Regions from separate parts of the Desulfotomaculum sp. 1211_IL3151 genome, predicted to be linked through region 2. Evidence: riboswitches for the same ligand, from Rfam matches in the RefSeq annotation. Region 2 holds a riboswitch; each other region holds the start of a gene.
The links. Region 2 has a riboswitch for FMN ahead of V6C11_RS09065 (hypothetical protein). Riboswitches for the same ligand answer to the same signal wherever they lie in the genome.
Positions count from the first base shown of each region.

Region 1: it holds a riboswitch for FMN, as region 2 does, so the genes downstream of both, ribD (bifunctional diaminohydroxyphosphoribosylaminopyrimidine deaminase/5-amino-6-(5-phosphoribosylamino)uracil reductase RibD) here and V6C11_RS09065 (hypothetical protein) in region 2, are expected to answer to the same signal.
Region 3: it holds a riboswitch for FMN, as region 2 does, so the genes downstream of both, ribB (3,4-dihydroxy-2-butanone-4-phosphate synthase) here and V6C11_RS09065 (hypothetical protein) in region 2, are expected to answer to the same signal.

Region 1 is NZ_JBAIYV010000027.1:5,913-11,393, forward strand. It holds gene pduL (phosphate propanoyltransferase) at 1-361, shown strand, start outside; gene V6C11_RS06345 (acetate/propionate family kinase) at 397-1,590, shown strand; FMN riboswitch at 1,806-1,936, shown strand; gene ribD (bifunctional diaminohydroxyphosphoribosylaminopyrimidine deaminase/5-amino-6-(5-phosphoribosylamino)uracil reductase RibD) at 2,057-3,187, shown strand; gene V6C11_RS06355 (riboflavin synthase) at 3,169-3,822, shown strand; gene V6C11_RS06360 (bifunctional 3,4-dihydroxy-2-butanone-4-phosphate synthase/GTP cyclohydrolase II) at 3,835-5,067, shown strand; gene ribH (6,7-dimethyl-8-ribityllumazine synthase) at 5,099-5,481, shown strand, end outside.
Region 2 is NZ_JBAIYV010000035.1:179,737-185,217, forward strand. It holds gene V6C11_RS09050 (helicase C-terminal domain-containing protein) at 1-755, opposite strand, end outside; gene V6C11_RS09055 (hypothetical protein) at 880-1,212, shown strand; gene V6C11_RS09060 (peptidylprolyl isomerase) at 1,336-1,767, shown strand; gene V6C11_RS09065 (hypothetical protein) at 1,946-2,767, opposite strand; FMN riboswitch at 2,938-3,066, opposite strand; gene V6C11_RS09070 (GNAT family N-acetyltransferase) at 3,179-3,691, opposite strand; gene V6C11_RS09075 (hypothetical protein) at 3,878-4,066, opposite strand; gene V6C11_RS09080 (GNAT family N-acetyltransferase) at 4,094-4,585, opposite strand; gene V6C11_RS18695 (flavodoxin family protein) at 4,657-4,905, shown strand; gene V6C11_RS09085 (DMT family transporter) at 4,951-5,481, opposite strand, start outside.
Region 3 is NZ_JBAIYV010000011.1:35,602-41,082, reverse strand. It holds gene asnS (asparagine--tRNA ligase) at 1-585, opposite strand, end outside; gene ychF (redox-regulated ATPase YchF) at 842-1,945, shown strand; gene ribB (3,4-dihydroxy-2-butanone-4-phosphate synthase) at 2,012-2,683, opposite strand; FMN riboswitch at 2,802-2,948, opposite strand; gene V6C11_RS01810 (acyl-CoA dehydratase activase) at 3,093-3,866, opposite strand; gene V6C11_RS01805 (double-cubane-cluster-containing anaerobic reductase) at 3,871-5,028, opposite strand; gene V6C11_RS01800 (DUF362 domain-containing protein) at 5,297-5,481, opposite strand, start outside.

The DNA of each region.
Region 1 (5,481 bases), on a different contig from region 2:
CAAAATTGGCATTAAGGCTCCCCTTAGAGACTCCGGGGATTTAGCAGGATCTGCCTCTGTAACAATCGTTGGACCTGCTGGCTCAGTAACTGTAGATGAAGGTGCTATCATTGCTGCTCGTCATATTCACATGCATACTTCTGATGCTGAAAAATACGGTTTAGAAGATGGCGATAGAATTTATGTAAGAGCCAAGGGACCCAGAGGAATTATCTTTGGGGATGTATTGGTTCGTGTAAGTGACAAGTACAAATTAGAAATGCATGTGGATACTGACGAAGGAAATGCTGTTGGTTTAAGAAACGGTGATGTCGTATATGCCTATAAGATCCATGGACATATTTCCGAGCTTGTAAAATAGATAAATAAGTAATCGCGTTAGAGGAGGGACCCCCCTTGTTAGTTTTAGTTGTTAACTGTGGTAGTTCATCTATTAAATATAAATTAATGGACATGACCCAAGAATCCGTATTGCTTTCTGGCTTATCTGAAAGAATTGGGATCGCTGGTTCCAGAATTAAGCAGGAAAATAGTAAGGGTGAAGAATTGGTATTGGAGCAAGACCTGCCAAACCACAAAGTTGCCCTTGAGACCATTTTAAAATGCATTACCGATGAAAAATATGGTGCCATTAAGGACACCGCGGAAATTAAGGCTGTAGGACACCGTGTGGTACACGGCGGTGAAAAATTTAATACATCTGTGGTAGTTGATGCTGAACTGATGAAGGTGTTAGAGGAAATGTCAGAATTGGCACCTCTCCACAATCCCCCCAATATTGTGGGTATTAAAACTTGTCAAGAACTGATGCCTCATGTAGCACATGTGGCTGTGTTTGATACTGCTTTCCATTCAGCCATGAGCAAGCAAGCATATACTTATGCTATTCCCTACGAATATTATGAGAAGTATAAAATTCGCCGTTACGGTTTCCACGGCACTTCTCACAAGTTTGTTTCTTATCGGGCAGCGGAAATATTAGGCAAACCAGTTGAGGAGTTAAAGATTATTGTTTGCCATTTGGGCAATGGTTCTAGTATTTCTGCAGTAGGCAATGGGGTATCACAGGATACTTCCATGGGCTTTACTCCTCTGCCAGGTCTGCCGATGGGTACGAGAACCGGGGATATGGACCCAGCCATTGTTTCTTTCCTGATGGAGAAGGAGCAAATAAGTCTTGCAGATATTAGTAATGTCTTAAATAAGAAGAGTGGCGTATTGGGTGTTTCCGGTATCAGCAGTGATTTCCGTGACCTAGAAGATGCTGCCAACAAAGGCAACGAAAGAGCTGAATTAGCTTTGAGTATGTTTGCCTATGGTATTATTAAATATATTGGAGCTTACACAGCAGCCCTGGGTGGTTTGGATGTAGTAGCCTTTACCGGTGGCATTGGTGAAAACTCCGTTGACATGAGAGCAAGGGTCTTAAAAGGACTTGCCTACACTGGTTTACAAATTGATGAAGAGAAAAACAAATCCCGGGGTAAAGAAGTTATCATCAGTAAGCCCGGTGCTCCCTTTACAGCAATGGTTGTTCCCACCAATGAAGAATTAATGATTGCCCGGGAAACCAAAGAACTGGTTCAGTAGATCGTTTATTTATATAAAGTAAAGAAGTGTCGCGAAACTACCCCTTAGTAGTCAAGCGACACTTTTTTATAGGTGCAAAAGGAACAGGTTTGTTGTCCCATTATCACTGCATGATTTGAAACAAACTGGTCAAAATATAGGTGAAAACCGGAGTGGGTTATTTAAAGATTGACATACGAACAAACTCAGGAATATAATGGAGTTAAATTAATAAACAAAACCTTCAGGGTTAGGTGTAATTCCTTACCGGCGGTATGGCCAAAGGGCCAAGCCCGCGAGCCCCTTGGGGCATGATCTGGTGAGATGCCAGAGCCGACAGTTAAAGTCTGGATGGAAGAAGGTTATAGTTGAGCCTGCAAAAAACATTCTTTTGCATGGCCTACTTGCCTTTGCCAAAAAACCCTGATCCTTTCAGGGTTTTATTTTGTTTATTAGGCACAAAGAGTTTTTCTAAGGGGATGAAAAAATGGATCAGGACAGGTGCTATATGCAAATGGCCCTTGAACTGGCAGCCAAAGCAAGGGGTCGTACTAGCCCTAACCCCATGGTGGGAGCTGTTTTGGTAAAGGATGGCGAAGTGGTTGGCAAAGGCTATCACGCTAAAGCAGGTGGTGCCCACGCCGAGGTGGCTGCCTTGGCCGACGCCAAGGCAAGGGCTAAGGATGCCACTGTGTATGTTACTTTGGAACCCTGTTGTCATCATGGCAGAACGGGCCCCTGTACAGAGGCTTTGATCAAGGCAGGAGTGAAAAGGGTTGTGGCAGCCATGCTGGACCCTAATCCCTTGGTTGCTGGCAAGGGGCTAAATATTTTAAAGGATGCTGGTATAGAAGCAATATCCGGCCTGCTGGAAGAGGAGGCCAGAGAATTAAATGAGGTTTTTATAAAATACATTACAACCAAAAAGCCCTTTGTGGTATTAAAGGCTGCCACCAGTCTGGATGGCAAAATAGCAACTGCCAGTGGGGAATCAAAGTGGATTACCGGTAATGAAGCCAGAGAATATGGCCACCGATTAAGGGATCAATATGATGCCATTTTAGTGGGAGTAAATACCGTATTGGCAGATAATCCGTCACTTACGGCGAGATTGCCTGAGGTCAGAGGAAAAGACCCCATCCGCATCATCGTAGATAGCATGGCCCGAACTCCTACTGCTAGCCAAGTGCTTATTCAGGAGTCGGCGGCCCATACGATTATTGCCACAAATGAGTCAGCACCGGTAGAACGTAAGGCAAGCCTAATGGCAGCCGGAGCAGAGATTATTGTAGTTCCTGGGGCAGGGCCAGGAGTAGATCTGGCTAAACTAATGGAACTACTGGGAGAAAAACAAATATCCAGTGTATTAATCGAAGGTGGCGGGAAAATCAGTGGTTCTGCCTTAAATGCTGGTATCGTTGATAAGATTGCTTGGTTTATAGCACCCAAAATTATCGGGGGTGACCTTGCCCCTGGTCCTGTCCGGGGTGAAGGGATAACAAGTTTACAGGATGCCACCCAAATTTATCAGATGTCAGTGCAACCGTTGGGAACAGACTATCTCGTGACTGGTTATACCTCGAAAGGGGGGAATGGCATATCTTTACCGGAATTGTAGAAGAGATTGGCACCATTAGGGGTATATCAAAGGGACCGGATTCAGCTGGACTACATATTTTAGGCTCCAAGGTTCTGCAAGATACAAAAATTGGTGATAGTATCGCTGTCAATGGTGTTTGTCTAACCGTTACTACAATGGACAAAGGGACCTTTACCGCCGATGTAATGGCGGAGACACTGGTGAAAACAAACCTCAGGGATCTTAAGCCTGGCAGTCCGGTTAACCTTGAAAGGGCTTTGCGGCTTGGTGACCGCATGGGGGGACATATGGTATCAGGTCACGTGGATGGGATAGGTACCATTGTTGGTAAGGAAAGATATGATATTGCCACCATCGTTACGATTCAGGCTCCACCCCAGGTGATGAAATATATTATTAAAAAAGGTTCCATAGCCATCGATGGTACCAGTCTTACGGTGGTTGATTTTGCTGGGGATAAATTTCAGGTATCATTAATTCCTCATACAGCCCAGGCCACTGTCCTGGGAGACAAGAAGATTGGTAATTCTGTGAACCTTGAATCGGATATTATTGGCAAATATATTGAACGGTTATTACAGGGGCAGCAGGAAGACAAAGCCGCTGATAGTAAAATTAATCTGGAATTTTTAGCAGCCAACGGATTTTTATAAGGGGGAAAAGTCATGACATACAAATTTAATACAATTGAAGAGGCCATTGAAGATATCCGTGCAGGAAAAATGATTGTGGTCGTTGATGATGAAGATCGCGAAAATGAAGGTGACCTGGTCATGGCTGCAGAATTAGCCACAACAGAGGCTGTGAACTTTATGGCCACCTACGGGCGTGGTTTGATCTGTATGCCCATATATGGTCAGCGTCTTGATGAATTGGATCTGCCGGCAATGGTATCCAATAACACGGATCCCAATGGAACGGCCTTTACCGTATCCGTTGATGCAAAGGAATGCAGCACAGGTATTTCGGCCGTTGAGCGTGCCCTAACCATTAAAAAAATGCTAGATCCCAATACAAAACCCGAGGATTTACGTCGTCCAGGTCATATATTTCCCCTGCGGTCCCAGGAAGGTGGGGTTTTGGTAAGGACTGGTCATACCGAGGCTGCGGTGGATCTAGCTAGATTGGCAGGTCTAAGATCAGCTGGGGTTATTTGTGAAATTATGAAGGATGATGGGACCATGGCCAGGGTTCCCGAATTGGTGGAATTTTGTAAAACCCATGATTTAAAGCTAGTCACCATTGCAGAATTAATCAAATACCGCAGACACCACGAAAAATTTATTAAGAAAATTGAGTCGGCCCAAATGCCTACCCAATACGGCGAATTTACAGCAGTTGGCTATGAGAGCCTAATCGATGGCAAGGGACATATTGCCTTGGTCAAAGGGGACCTATCCAGTGTGGAGGCACCTTTAGTGCGGGTTCACTCTGAATGTTTAACCGGGGATGTTTTTGGCTCAGTGCGCTGTGATTGTGGGGATCAATTGGCAAGGGCTATGCAAGCCATCGAAAATGAAGGGGTTGGCGTACTTCTTTACATGAGACAAGAAGGCCGGGGTATCGGCCTGATGAATAAGATTAAGGCCTATAAACTTCAAGATATGGGGGCAGATACCGTAGAGGCCAACCTAGCCTTAGGCTTCCCTGCAGACCTGCGGGACTATGGCATTGGGGCTCAAATATTGGCTGATCTGGGACTGAGAAAAATAAGACTACTGACCAATAATCCACGTAAAATTGCTGGCTTAGAGGGTTATGGCTTAGAGGTTGTAGACCGTGTACCCATCGAAATCATAGCAGGAAAGTCAAATGAAAAATACCTCAGTACGAAGAAGTGCAAATTGGGACATCTTTTAAATCTAGAAGAAGCCAATAAAAAAACGGTGAATGAATAAAGATTATCCATTATAACAGGAGGAGAAAACCATGCAGAAAATTTTTGAAGGGCATTTACTGGGACAAGGTTTAAAATTTGGTATAGTTGTAGGACGTTTCAATGACTTTATTACGAACAAATTGCTAAGTGGTGCGCTGGATGCGCTCAAACGTCATGGGGTGGAAGATGAGAATGTTGAAATTGCCTATGTACCAGGTGCCTTTGAAATTCCCCTAGTGGCTAAGAAAATGGCTGATACCCAGCGTTACGACGGGGTTATTTGTCTAGGGGCTGTAATCAGAGGAGCAACTCCTCACTTTGATTATGTATCTGCCGAAGTATCCAAAGGAATAGCTAAGGTTAGTCTTGATAGTAACCTGCCGGTTATCTTTGGCATACTGACCGTAGATACCATTGAGCAAGCCATTGAAAG
Region 2 (5,481 bases):
TGAAAGCCAGGCAAGGTTTTTTCCAGCAACCCCGCCTCACCCAGGACAGCTAAACAATGTTCCTGATTTAAATTACCTTCTTGTTCTGACCGATGTTCCTTAGGCTTATCATCCTCTTTAGCCCCTGGTAAGGGAGCTGTGATTTTTCTATTCGGGAATAATTTGATCATTTGGCTGCTCAAGGTTTGCAACACAGGATGCCACGTAGAACTGGCTTGACTCAAAAGTTGGCTTAATTGCCAAATGATGTCTGGTTCAAATTCTCGGCATTGATCGAGTAATTTTAGCAGTAGGCCAGCACAACCCCTGGCATCGTCAAGGGCTCGATGCTGGTTTGGTATCAATATATTCAGGTCATTGCATAGCCTACCCAGACGATGACTGGAAGCATTGGGCATGATATATTTGGCCAGTTCAAGGGTATCGTAAAGTGTATTTAAGAGTGGTTGCTTTGCTGCTGCGGTTAAAAAATCGTAATCAAATTTGACATTGTGGCCCAACAACGGGTAATCTTCAATAAAACTTAGTATCTGGGGCATGATTTCCTGAATATCAGGGGCATTCACAAAGTCCTGATCATTTATGCCAGTAAGGCGTTTTATCTTAACCGGCAAGATACCCCTGGGCCGAACCAGGGAGGTAAAATATTCGCTTTCCTGGCCGTCAATTATTTTGACCAGGCCCACTTCAATTATTTCGTCCTGCAAGCAGTTTAGCCCCGATGTTTCCAGATCCAATGCCACAAAGGTTAGCATACCTGATACCCCCAGTACTTAACTAAGAACATAATTGGTCAAAATAATTATACATAAGTGAACAACTTACGTATAGCTCTTTTGCTATAATATATGTATATGGATAACGGTGGGAGGTTAATAAATGGATATTCACGAAGCACTGCGTCTTTTGGAAGATACACTGGGACATGCCTTTATTAAAAAAGAAGTACATAAAATGGATGGTTGGAATCCAGAATCCAGTATAAATTTGCATCCCTTGGTTTTACTTTGGTATAAAATCAGGGAGGAGTCGGGCTTTACAGAATTGACCGATGCTCAACCAAATTCTCAGAGATCAAGGGAGTTACTGACCTTGGCAGATCTGATACAAAATGTAAAAGATGATCCGGAATTTCCAAGGTTGCAGAGTTTACTAAGGGATTTAGAACATTGGGAAGCTGCAATCGCTCAAATGAGAGAATTAAAAACCTAAATCAATAAGGCTATGGCATCCGCCTGGGAGGACCATGGGCCGTGGTTTTTTTATGACATTATTTGCCTGTATGACTTCTTTGTAGTAGAATAATGAGAGTTATTGACAAAGGAGGCGCTTTTTTTGAAAAAAGGTAGTATCGAATTAGAAAATGGCGGTAAGATTTTAATTGAGTTTTTCGACGAAGCAGCACCTGGAACAGTTGCTAACTTTGAAAAATTAGCCAATGACGGTTTCTACAATGGTCTTAACTTTCACCGTGTAATCCCCGGCTTTGTTGCCCAGGGCGGTTGCCCCCATGGCACTGGTACCGGTGGCCCTGGCTACACCATTAAGTGTGAAACAGCAGGCAACCCCCACAAGCATGAACGTGGTTCCTTATCAATGGCCCATGCCGGTAAAGACACTGGTGGCAGCCAATTCTTTATCGTCTATGAACCACAACCTCACCTAAATGGTGTACATACTGTATTTGGCAAAGTTACTGAAGGTATGGAGTTTGTTGACCAGATTAAACCCGGCACGAAAATGAAAGAAGTTAAGGTTTGGGAATAGCAATGATAAAAACCAGCTCTGTTAAAAGGGCTGGTTTTATCAATTGTATGCTTATGTCACATTTGCTATAAAATGTGAATTAACACAGGAGGTTTTAACTATAAGAAATGACAAGTGTATGCATTTGTTTAAAGTAACAACAAATACTAGTGGCCTGAAAGAACATTATAGTGTAACCTCACCTTTTAACTTGATTTGGAATGGCCCAGGCCTGAAGCACTTCCCGGAGGTCATTATAGTCTAAGCTAACACGATAACTATACTCTTGGCTCGGCAGGGTTCCCTGAGGAAAAGATACTTCCATATTTTGGGGAAACAAGATAATATATTCGGGTTTCAATGCAGCTTCCATTTCGGCCCGTAAAGCAGGAGCGGCAACGACAAACTTATCCAAGAGCCACTGTCGGGTTTTCTCCTCTGGCAGAGTAAACATATCCCAGTTACTCAGCACCTCACCAGTCTTCCGGTCAAACGCCGCACCCAGACGAATCTCCTGTGCCATCTGCCCATTCACGGGTAGGGTTACTGATGTAAGAAAGCACATGATATTATCGTTAGAGGCTGTGGGAGCAATATCCTGACTGATAAAACGTTCCTGGTATACCTTTCCACTTTCCTTACAGGTCAGATACTCTTCATAAGCATTTTGCAGTTCAGCTAGCGTGTCGTAGAGTAAGCCCTGCCCTTCATAAAATCCACTGACGGCCTTTTGGGCAGACTCACTCAAATCATCGAAGCTCTCCACCCCACCGACATAAACATTGTCCGGGCCAATAGAGACTCGGATGGTTAGTAGAATGGTTCCATCCGAAAGCTTGTAAAGAGCATCGTCAATATAATCTCTCCGCCACAGGTTTGCGCTTTCACCATCAGAGAAGGTTATTGCATTTTCCCGCTCCAACACCCATGTTTCTTCCCCTTGTTTGGGATTGTCAGAGCAGCCCGCCAGCAAAACCAGACACCACAGTAGAACCACTGACAACAGCCGTTTTATTTTCATGAAAAATCCCATCGCTTTCCATCGTATAGTAGCTGCATAATACGGACTAGCATGTAGTGCAGTAACTGTGCTTGTTCCTAGTTGCTAAAAATAATAGCCCCTGGTTCGGGGCTATTTGACGATTTTTAACTTATCTTTTGTTCAAGTGATTTCCGGTAGGTTACTGACTGTCTTATCCTCTTCCATCCGGACTATACCGTCATCTCTGGCTTCTAACCAGATCTGCTGTCCTCCTTTTGGGCTTCCAGAATAAACTGGCTACCGCGAGTGGGGAATTTCACCCCGCCCTGAGAACAAGTTAGGTAAAATATACCACTTTTTACCGTAATGTCAATATCTTATTAAGTTAAGAAATAACATAACTAAAGGAACCTTCTTTTTAGTAGGTAAGCATTAAGTCCAATTATTAATTTAAATACCAAACGCAGGTGGATACTTAACGGTTCCTTTGATGTTTTTCAACGCTCCGGGGTAAAGTTCTAGAACCATGAATGCTTCATCGGGTACCTCAAATGGGGCTTCCAATCCCACCGACCTAGCCGGTACAAAACCAAAACGGGGATAATAATTCGGATGACCAACTAAAACTACAATCTTGAATCCTAATCTCTTACATTCTTCCAGCCCTTGTTTAATAAGCTCCGTACCAATTTTGCGGTTTTGATAGTCAGGTAGAACCGCCAGTGGTGCAAGACTAAGAACGGGTATATTCCCATTATCGGTTTCTATCGTGATGGTGCTAAACATTATATGCCCTACAACTGTGTCGTTAAGAACGGCAACTAAGGATAGTTCCGCATTATAATTTTCTGACTTTCTAATGGCTTCCACAAGTTTTGGTTCAACATGTTTATTAAATGCCCTTAAATTAACGTTATAAACTTCGGGATATTCTTTTTGGCTTTCGGGACGAATTTCAAACATCTTTCTGAATTCCTCCTAAATTTTAATTGTTACGGAAGAATCCTTACATGTTCAGAAGACCTGTCTGCTATGAAGGACTTCCGTAACCCCTTGTGAATGTTTCTAATAATACCGACATCCCATCAACTCCTCTATAAATTTCTAATGAATTTTTTACTTCTCCCATCAGCATAATGGCTTACTGAATTAGTTATGAAAGAAATTACTGCGTGCATCCCTTTGTATCTCATATTTCAATCGTAACTCTTTTAATTTTTGCTTTAAATTTTCTTTTTCACCAGCTATTTTACATTTTGCAAGCTCTTGCTCTATGCTTTCTATCTCTTTTAGTAAAATGATTTCTATTGGTAATTCCCCTGCACTTTTTAGGACCATAGCAATTATTTTAAACTAAAAAATACATTAGACAACTCGAAGGCCAAGGATTACTAAATCCCTTTCTATTCCATCCAGAACAGCTACTCTGGGCAAATAACCCCAACGTTCAAAATTAAATCTCAAAAACAACTGTAGACTTGGTTCGTTGTGACCAAAGATAAATCCCAGAATCGTATGAATCCCTAATCTTGGAGATTCTTGAATTGCCTTGGACAGTAAATTTTTACCGATACCCTTTCCTCGATGCTGTTCGGCAATATAAATGCTAACCTCCGAGGTAGCATGATAGGCTGGCCTGTTATAAAAAGAGGAGAAACTTAACCAACCTAAAATATTGCAAGTGTCCTCTATAACCCAGATTGGACGATTATTTGGATTGTGTTCACGAAACCAAGTTAACCTACTTTCAACTGTTACCGGGCTAGTGTCAGCCGTGACCATTCTAGAAGAAATAGTCGAATTGTAAATATCTACTATCGTTGGCAGGTCCTTTTCAACAGCATATCTTATATTCAAAGTTATCTCCTCCTCTAATCCTTTGACATTCGATTGTATGATACAATTAAACCAAAAACGGGGTAATTACTATGAAGATAGTCGGTTTTTTGGGTAGCCCACGTAAACATGGAAACACTGCAATATTACTCAATAGGATAATGGAAGGAGCTAAAAAAGAAGGGTCTGATTGTATCCTTTATCACACCAATGACCTAAATATAAAAGGTTGTCAAGGATGTAATGCCTGTAAAAGAAACCTGAATGGTATACATACTGTATGCACATTCGATAAAGACATATCCTGTAACAGGTGGTTCCTGGTTCATAATCAAGAATAAAAATAAAAGTAAAAAGACAGGTTGTCCCTGCCTTTTTACATCCTACTAACTCTTCTTCTTAAGCGTAACAACCAGGACGCCTAATAAAATCAACGCCCCACCCAGAAAAAAGTTTAAATCCAAACGTTCATTCAGTAATAGCCAGCCTAAAAAAGAGCCGACCAAAGGTTGGAAGAAGAAAAACAACGACCCAATTCCAGCATCAATCATCTCCATGCCCTTATTCCACAGGAAGAAAGCACCCGCCGTTGATACCGTCCCCAAATACAGAACACCAAGGATGATTTCCGTATTCAGCACGATGTTGTTCGTTTGAATCTCCCACAACATAAACGGCGTTGTAAAAATTAAAGCAAATAAAATAGCATAAGTTGTTATGGTTAATGAGGAGTGGTTGTATGATGCAACTTTAACATAAACAGATAGTAATGCCCATGTTATAGCAGCGCCTACTAAAATGATGCTTCCCCAAAGGTGACTGCCAAGGCTTGAATCCCAACCTACAACAATTGCAACCCCAATAGTAGCTAATAAAAGAGAGAAAATCTTGCGTGTAGTAAGTCTTTCTTTTAAAAC
Region 3 (5,481 bases), on a different contig from region 2:
CACTGCCATGGCAGATGCTTCATTGTACAATTGACCACTCTGTGATAAGAAAGCCTTTTCTCCGTGGTAGTCCAACTCAAAAAGTGTCGTCGTTCCCTCACAGGCTGCCGGGGTAATAATGGGGCTATCCACCAGGGTAAAGTCATTTTGGTGAAAGAAATCCCTCGCTGCTTGCTCTATTTCAGACCGGACACGCAGAATGGCATTTTGCCTCGGTGTACGAATCCAGAGGTGACGGCGATCCATTAGGAAGTCAACCCCATGCTCCTTATGGGAGATAGGATATTCCTGGGCCAGGTTAATAATCTCCAAGCCAGTGACTGTAAGCTCATAGCCCCCCATTGAACGGGGTTCTTCCCGCACAATACCCTTTAATCTTATGGCTGATTCTTGGGTAAGTTCTTTAGCCAGATCAAAAATTTCCGGGGCTTCCTTCTTTACTAAAACTCCCTGAACCATCCCAGTACCATCCCGTAATATCAAAAACTGAATCTTTCCTGAAGACCTTTTATTGTACAACCATCCCTGAACCGTTACCTCTTCACCCACATGTTTTCCTAAATGTTTAATTAATGTCCCTTGCATAGAAAACATTTCACCTCAAATTCTTAACAAACTTGGCTTATTCCAAAACGAGCACTTCATTTCATACTATATCATTCTACAGGACCCCAAATCTATACAAATCATACAAGTTAATTAAGAACGCAGGGTTTTAGTAGAATTATACTTTTCAAACAATGGCCGATAATAACTAAATATTTTTTTAACTTGCCATGCAAATTTTTTCTTACTATACTTTTAAAGGTATGCCTAAAATATTTTTACAAGGAGTAATTGAATGTCTTTAAAATGTGGAATTGTCGGGTTGCCTAATGTGGGGAAATCCACCTTATTTAATGCCATTACCCAAGCGGGGGCGGAATCTGCAAATTACCCCTTTTGTACCATTGAGCCCAATGTAGGGGTCGTATCTGTTCCTGATATGCGTCTGGACAAACTAACTGAATTGGTGGTGCCTAAAAAGACCGTTCCAACCACCTTTGAATTTGTTGATATAGCCGGTTTAGTGAAAGGTGCCAGCCGTGGTGAGGGCTTGGGCAATAAGTTTTTAGCACACATCCGGGAAGTGGATGCCATTGCTCATGTGGTGCGTTGCTTCATTAATAATGATATTACTCACGTTTCCGGTAAAATTGATCCAATCAATGATATTGAAGTAATTAACCTGGAATTAGTATTGGCTGACTTGGATAGTATGGAGCGTCGACAGGAAAGGCTAGCCAGTAAACTCAAATCCCAGGATAAACAGGCGAAAACGGAGTATCAGTTAATCCAAAGGTTAAAGGAAGAAGCTCTGGCCCAGGGTAAGCCAGCACGAAGCATGGCGTTTTCGGAAGAAGAGATGAGTTTGATTAAGTCCTTTCATTTGTTAACGATAAAGCCAATTATCTATGTCACCAATGTAGACGAGAATGACATCCAGGATTTTGAAAATAATCCCCTGGTTCAACAAGTGCAGGAATATGCCAGACTGGAAAATGCTACCGTAGTCCCTGTCTCTGCCCAATTGGAATCTGAAATTGCTGAATTGCAGGGAGACGAAAAGAAGCTCTTTTTGGAAGAATTGGGCCTGGAAGAGTCCGGGTTGGATAAACTCATTCGGGCGGCCTATCATCTGCTGGGACTACAAACTTACTTCACTGCAGGTGTCCAAGAGGTTCGTGCCTGGACTGTGCCCGCTGGAACGAAAGCTCCCCAGGCTGCCGGTGTTATTCACACCGACTTTGAACGGGGTTTTATTCGGGCTGAGGTTGTTTCCTATGCTGATTTGGTAAGGGCTGGTTCCATGGCCCAAGCCAGAGAAAACGGCAGGCTGCGATTGGAAGGAAAAGACTATCTTGTGCTCGATGGGGACGTCATGCATTTTCGATTTAATGTTTAAATATAGGAAAGATAATTGAGTAGGAGGGGGTGTTTCCCCCCTCCTCTCCTACCACCGTACGTACCGTTAGGTATACTGCGGTTCATGTTGCGGTACGATTTCCTTTTCCATTCGATAAGCAATTATATCGCTAATTGTAACTACAATCATATTATTCTTCTCGGCAAATGCCACGATTTCAGGCAACCGTGCCATTGTACCATCGGAATTTGTTAATTCACACAATACACCATAAGGTTTTAAGCCAGCCAGTCGCATTAAGTCTACATTAGCTTCTGTATGTCCCTGTCGTTCCAACACACCGCCCCGTTTAGCCCGCAAAGGAAAAATATATCCGGGACGCCGCAGCAAATTGGGTCTTGCAGGGTCAGCAATCGCTGCTTTGACAGTAGTTACACGGTCAGCAGCGGAAACACCCGTCGTAACTCCGCTTGCCGCTTCAATAGAAACCGTAAAAGGCGTTTCAAAACTGCTCGTGTTCACTTCCACCATCATCGGTAAATCTAAAGCCTGGACTCTTTCTTCCGGTAAACACAAGCACACAATCCCACTGCCCTCACGGATTAACAGGGCCATTTGCTCATTGGTCAGAGACTCAGCGGCAAAAAAAATATCCCCTTCGTTTTCCCTGTCTTCATCATCGGTAACTAAAATTCCCTGACCACTACGGAGTGCGTCAAGAGCAGCTTCCATTCTTTCGGTCGCATTTCCAAATCGAGTTAGCAAATTTTGATTCACAGTATATTCCTCCTAAATAATTAGTCGGACTTACTTGAATCAGGGCACACCAGACAGACAGCATGCACTCATGCAAAATAAATTAAAATAATTATTAAGAGCAGATTTTTACTGACTGCCGTATCCTCTTCCATCCGGACTATACCGTCGGCACTGGCCTTTCACCAGTTCTGCTGACCTCTTTAAAGTTAAAGAGCGCTCGCGGGCTCCTCAGTATAACTGAGATACCGCCGGTGGGGAATTTCACCCCGCCCTGAGAATAAGTCGTTATTTGTAAGTATACTTTCTCGTCCACCTTTGTCAACTCTTTATTGCCTTACGCGTTGAGACTTTCACCCTACAGGTAAGGCCCATGCCGAGCATATATAAAAATACCGTAGCTTTTGGCCACGACATTTTTGAGGTTAATTTAATGCTTTTTCGTTAGTTCCCTGGCAGAAAGGGCTGCTCCCAGCGCACCGGCCAACTGGCTGATTTCTGGTACAATTACCGGACAACCGGCTTCCTGGGACAAACGGTTACGAACATCGTGGTTTTGGGCCACGCCGCCGGTGAAAATAACACATTGGTTGGCTCCGAAACGGCTGGCCATGCCCCAAACCCGCCTTGCTACGGACCGATGAATACCAGCAATGATATCCCGCTTATCGGCACCCTTGGCCAGTAAACTAATAACTTCCGATTCTGCAAAGACAGTACACATGCTATTAATATCCAAGGGGGATCTACCCTCTGCCAACTCCCCCAGTTCACTGACATCAACCCCCAGGGCAGCAGCAATTACCTGTAAAAAACGTCCGGTTCCCGCGGCACACTTATCATTCATGGCAAAGTCAATAACCTTACCTTGATCATTCATCAGAATGGCTTTGCTGTCCTGACCGCCAATATCAATTAACAAGCCACCCCGCCCAACCAGGTAATTGGCACCCCTGGCATGACAGTGAATTTCCGTAACTGCTTTGTCGATCATGCCCAGGGAAATCCGACCGTAGCCAGTACCAACGATAGCTTCCACATCACTGGTCTTACATCCTACAGAATTTAATAGTTCTTGATAAGTGTTTAAACCGGCATCCCGGGGACTCCAACCGGTTGGACGAACCATGTATTTTATCTCATCATCAATTAAGAGCACAACCTTTGTGGAAACTGAACCCACATCAATGCCAGCTGTAATCATACCTTTATTCTCCTTGAACTAACTCAAGAAAAGCTTGCACACGAACCCTCAATTGCTCTACATCCGATTCAGAGTAGTCCGTTTCCAAATGCATACAGGGTAAGTTCAGTTGGTTTTGAACATAATCCCGGATGACAAAGGCTTCAATGTTGTAAGTATGGCAGGCCTGCCAGGTTAAATCCACGATGGCATCTACCTGATACTCCTTAGCCATTTTATGAATTAATTCCAGTCTGCCATCATTGGGTGTCATACAGGAGCAAGGAATGTTTAGGTATTTTTCTGCCAGTGCCACCATGACATCTTTGGTTTCACTCTCATCCACCAATCTATCCAAAGCCTTATAGCCGGAGCAATTTTCAAAGGCAACCACAGCTGCCCCACTTTCCTCCAGTAACCGAACAACCTTTTCCGATCCGAAACCAACTGGGCAACCAGTTAGTAAAATTCTCGGGGTTTCCTTGGTGAAGGGGCTAAGGCCTTGGGCCGTTAATTCTTCAATTTCTGCTGTGAGCTGCTCCACCAAAGCAATCCCATCTTCTTTATTAATATTAAATCCCTTGGTCCAAACGGAAACCAATAAATCCACACCAGTTATCGGGGAGGGTTTAGCCTTCGTGGTGGCATGCAGGCGTCTCATGGCATCCCTTTCCTTATTCATGAGCTTAACTGCCTTACGGATATCTTCCTCTGTGATCTCTACTTCAAACCTTTCAGCCAGCCAGTCTTTTAGAACAACCATTTCCTGGGCCCAGGCTGCCAGAGCGGCTTCCCCTTGGGAGGTTTGGGGCAAATTCATCACATGCATGGGTTTAATCTTGCTCATTAACTCATACATTTTTTTCTTACCGTCACAGGTTGTTTCGGCTACCAGCACATCAGAAGCCTCGAAATAAGGGCATTTGCCGTTGACCGCAAAACCATAGCTGGATTTAATCAATGGACAGAGGTTTCTTGGTAAGTCCCTTTCCGCTGCGGGAATAGGGTCCTGACGTGTCCCACAGAGGGTCACCGGATGGGCCCCGGCGGCCAGAATTAACTCCTGGGGTGTGTAGGTACAATAACAGCCAACAACTTTTTCCCCGTCTCTTTTGGCATTTTGAACCGTAAGCACATTTAGATTACGGAGTTCATCAAATATTTTCATGCTCTCTGGTCTCATGTTTTTTCCTCCATCAGTAGATTTATCTATTACTTTAATTAATATTAGACTACCTTATCATCATTTCCTTTTATGTTAATTATGAACAAAAGTTATATTTGGTGGTTTTTCTATAACCTATGGTTACATGTAATTTTGTGGTAAATTCAAAACAATACTGTTCTCATGCGGTGCGGAACGACACAGGGGTCGTTCCTTGCAATCTAAATAAAAAAGTGTCGCTTGCCTACTAATCGTAGTTTTGCGACACCCTTTTTATTTTTATCTATTAGATTTTTATCAGCTCGTATTTTCTGGTGCCCAGACCAATGCTTTCTGCATACTCCAGTCCCCTAGTCCAATCCGCATGGGGCCAAAGGGCGCGGAATTTATCTGAGCCGTGGGGTTGACCTTCCAGCCTGGAACCGGGCAAGCCATGTTCTTGGTTAATCAAATCCACACAGGCCTGATCCA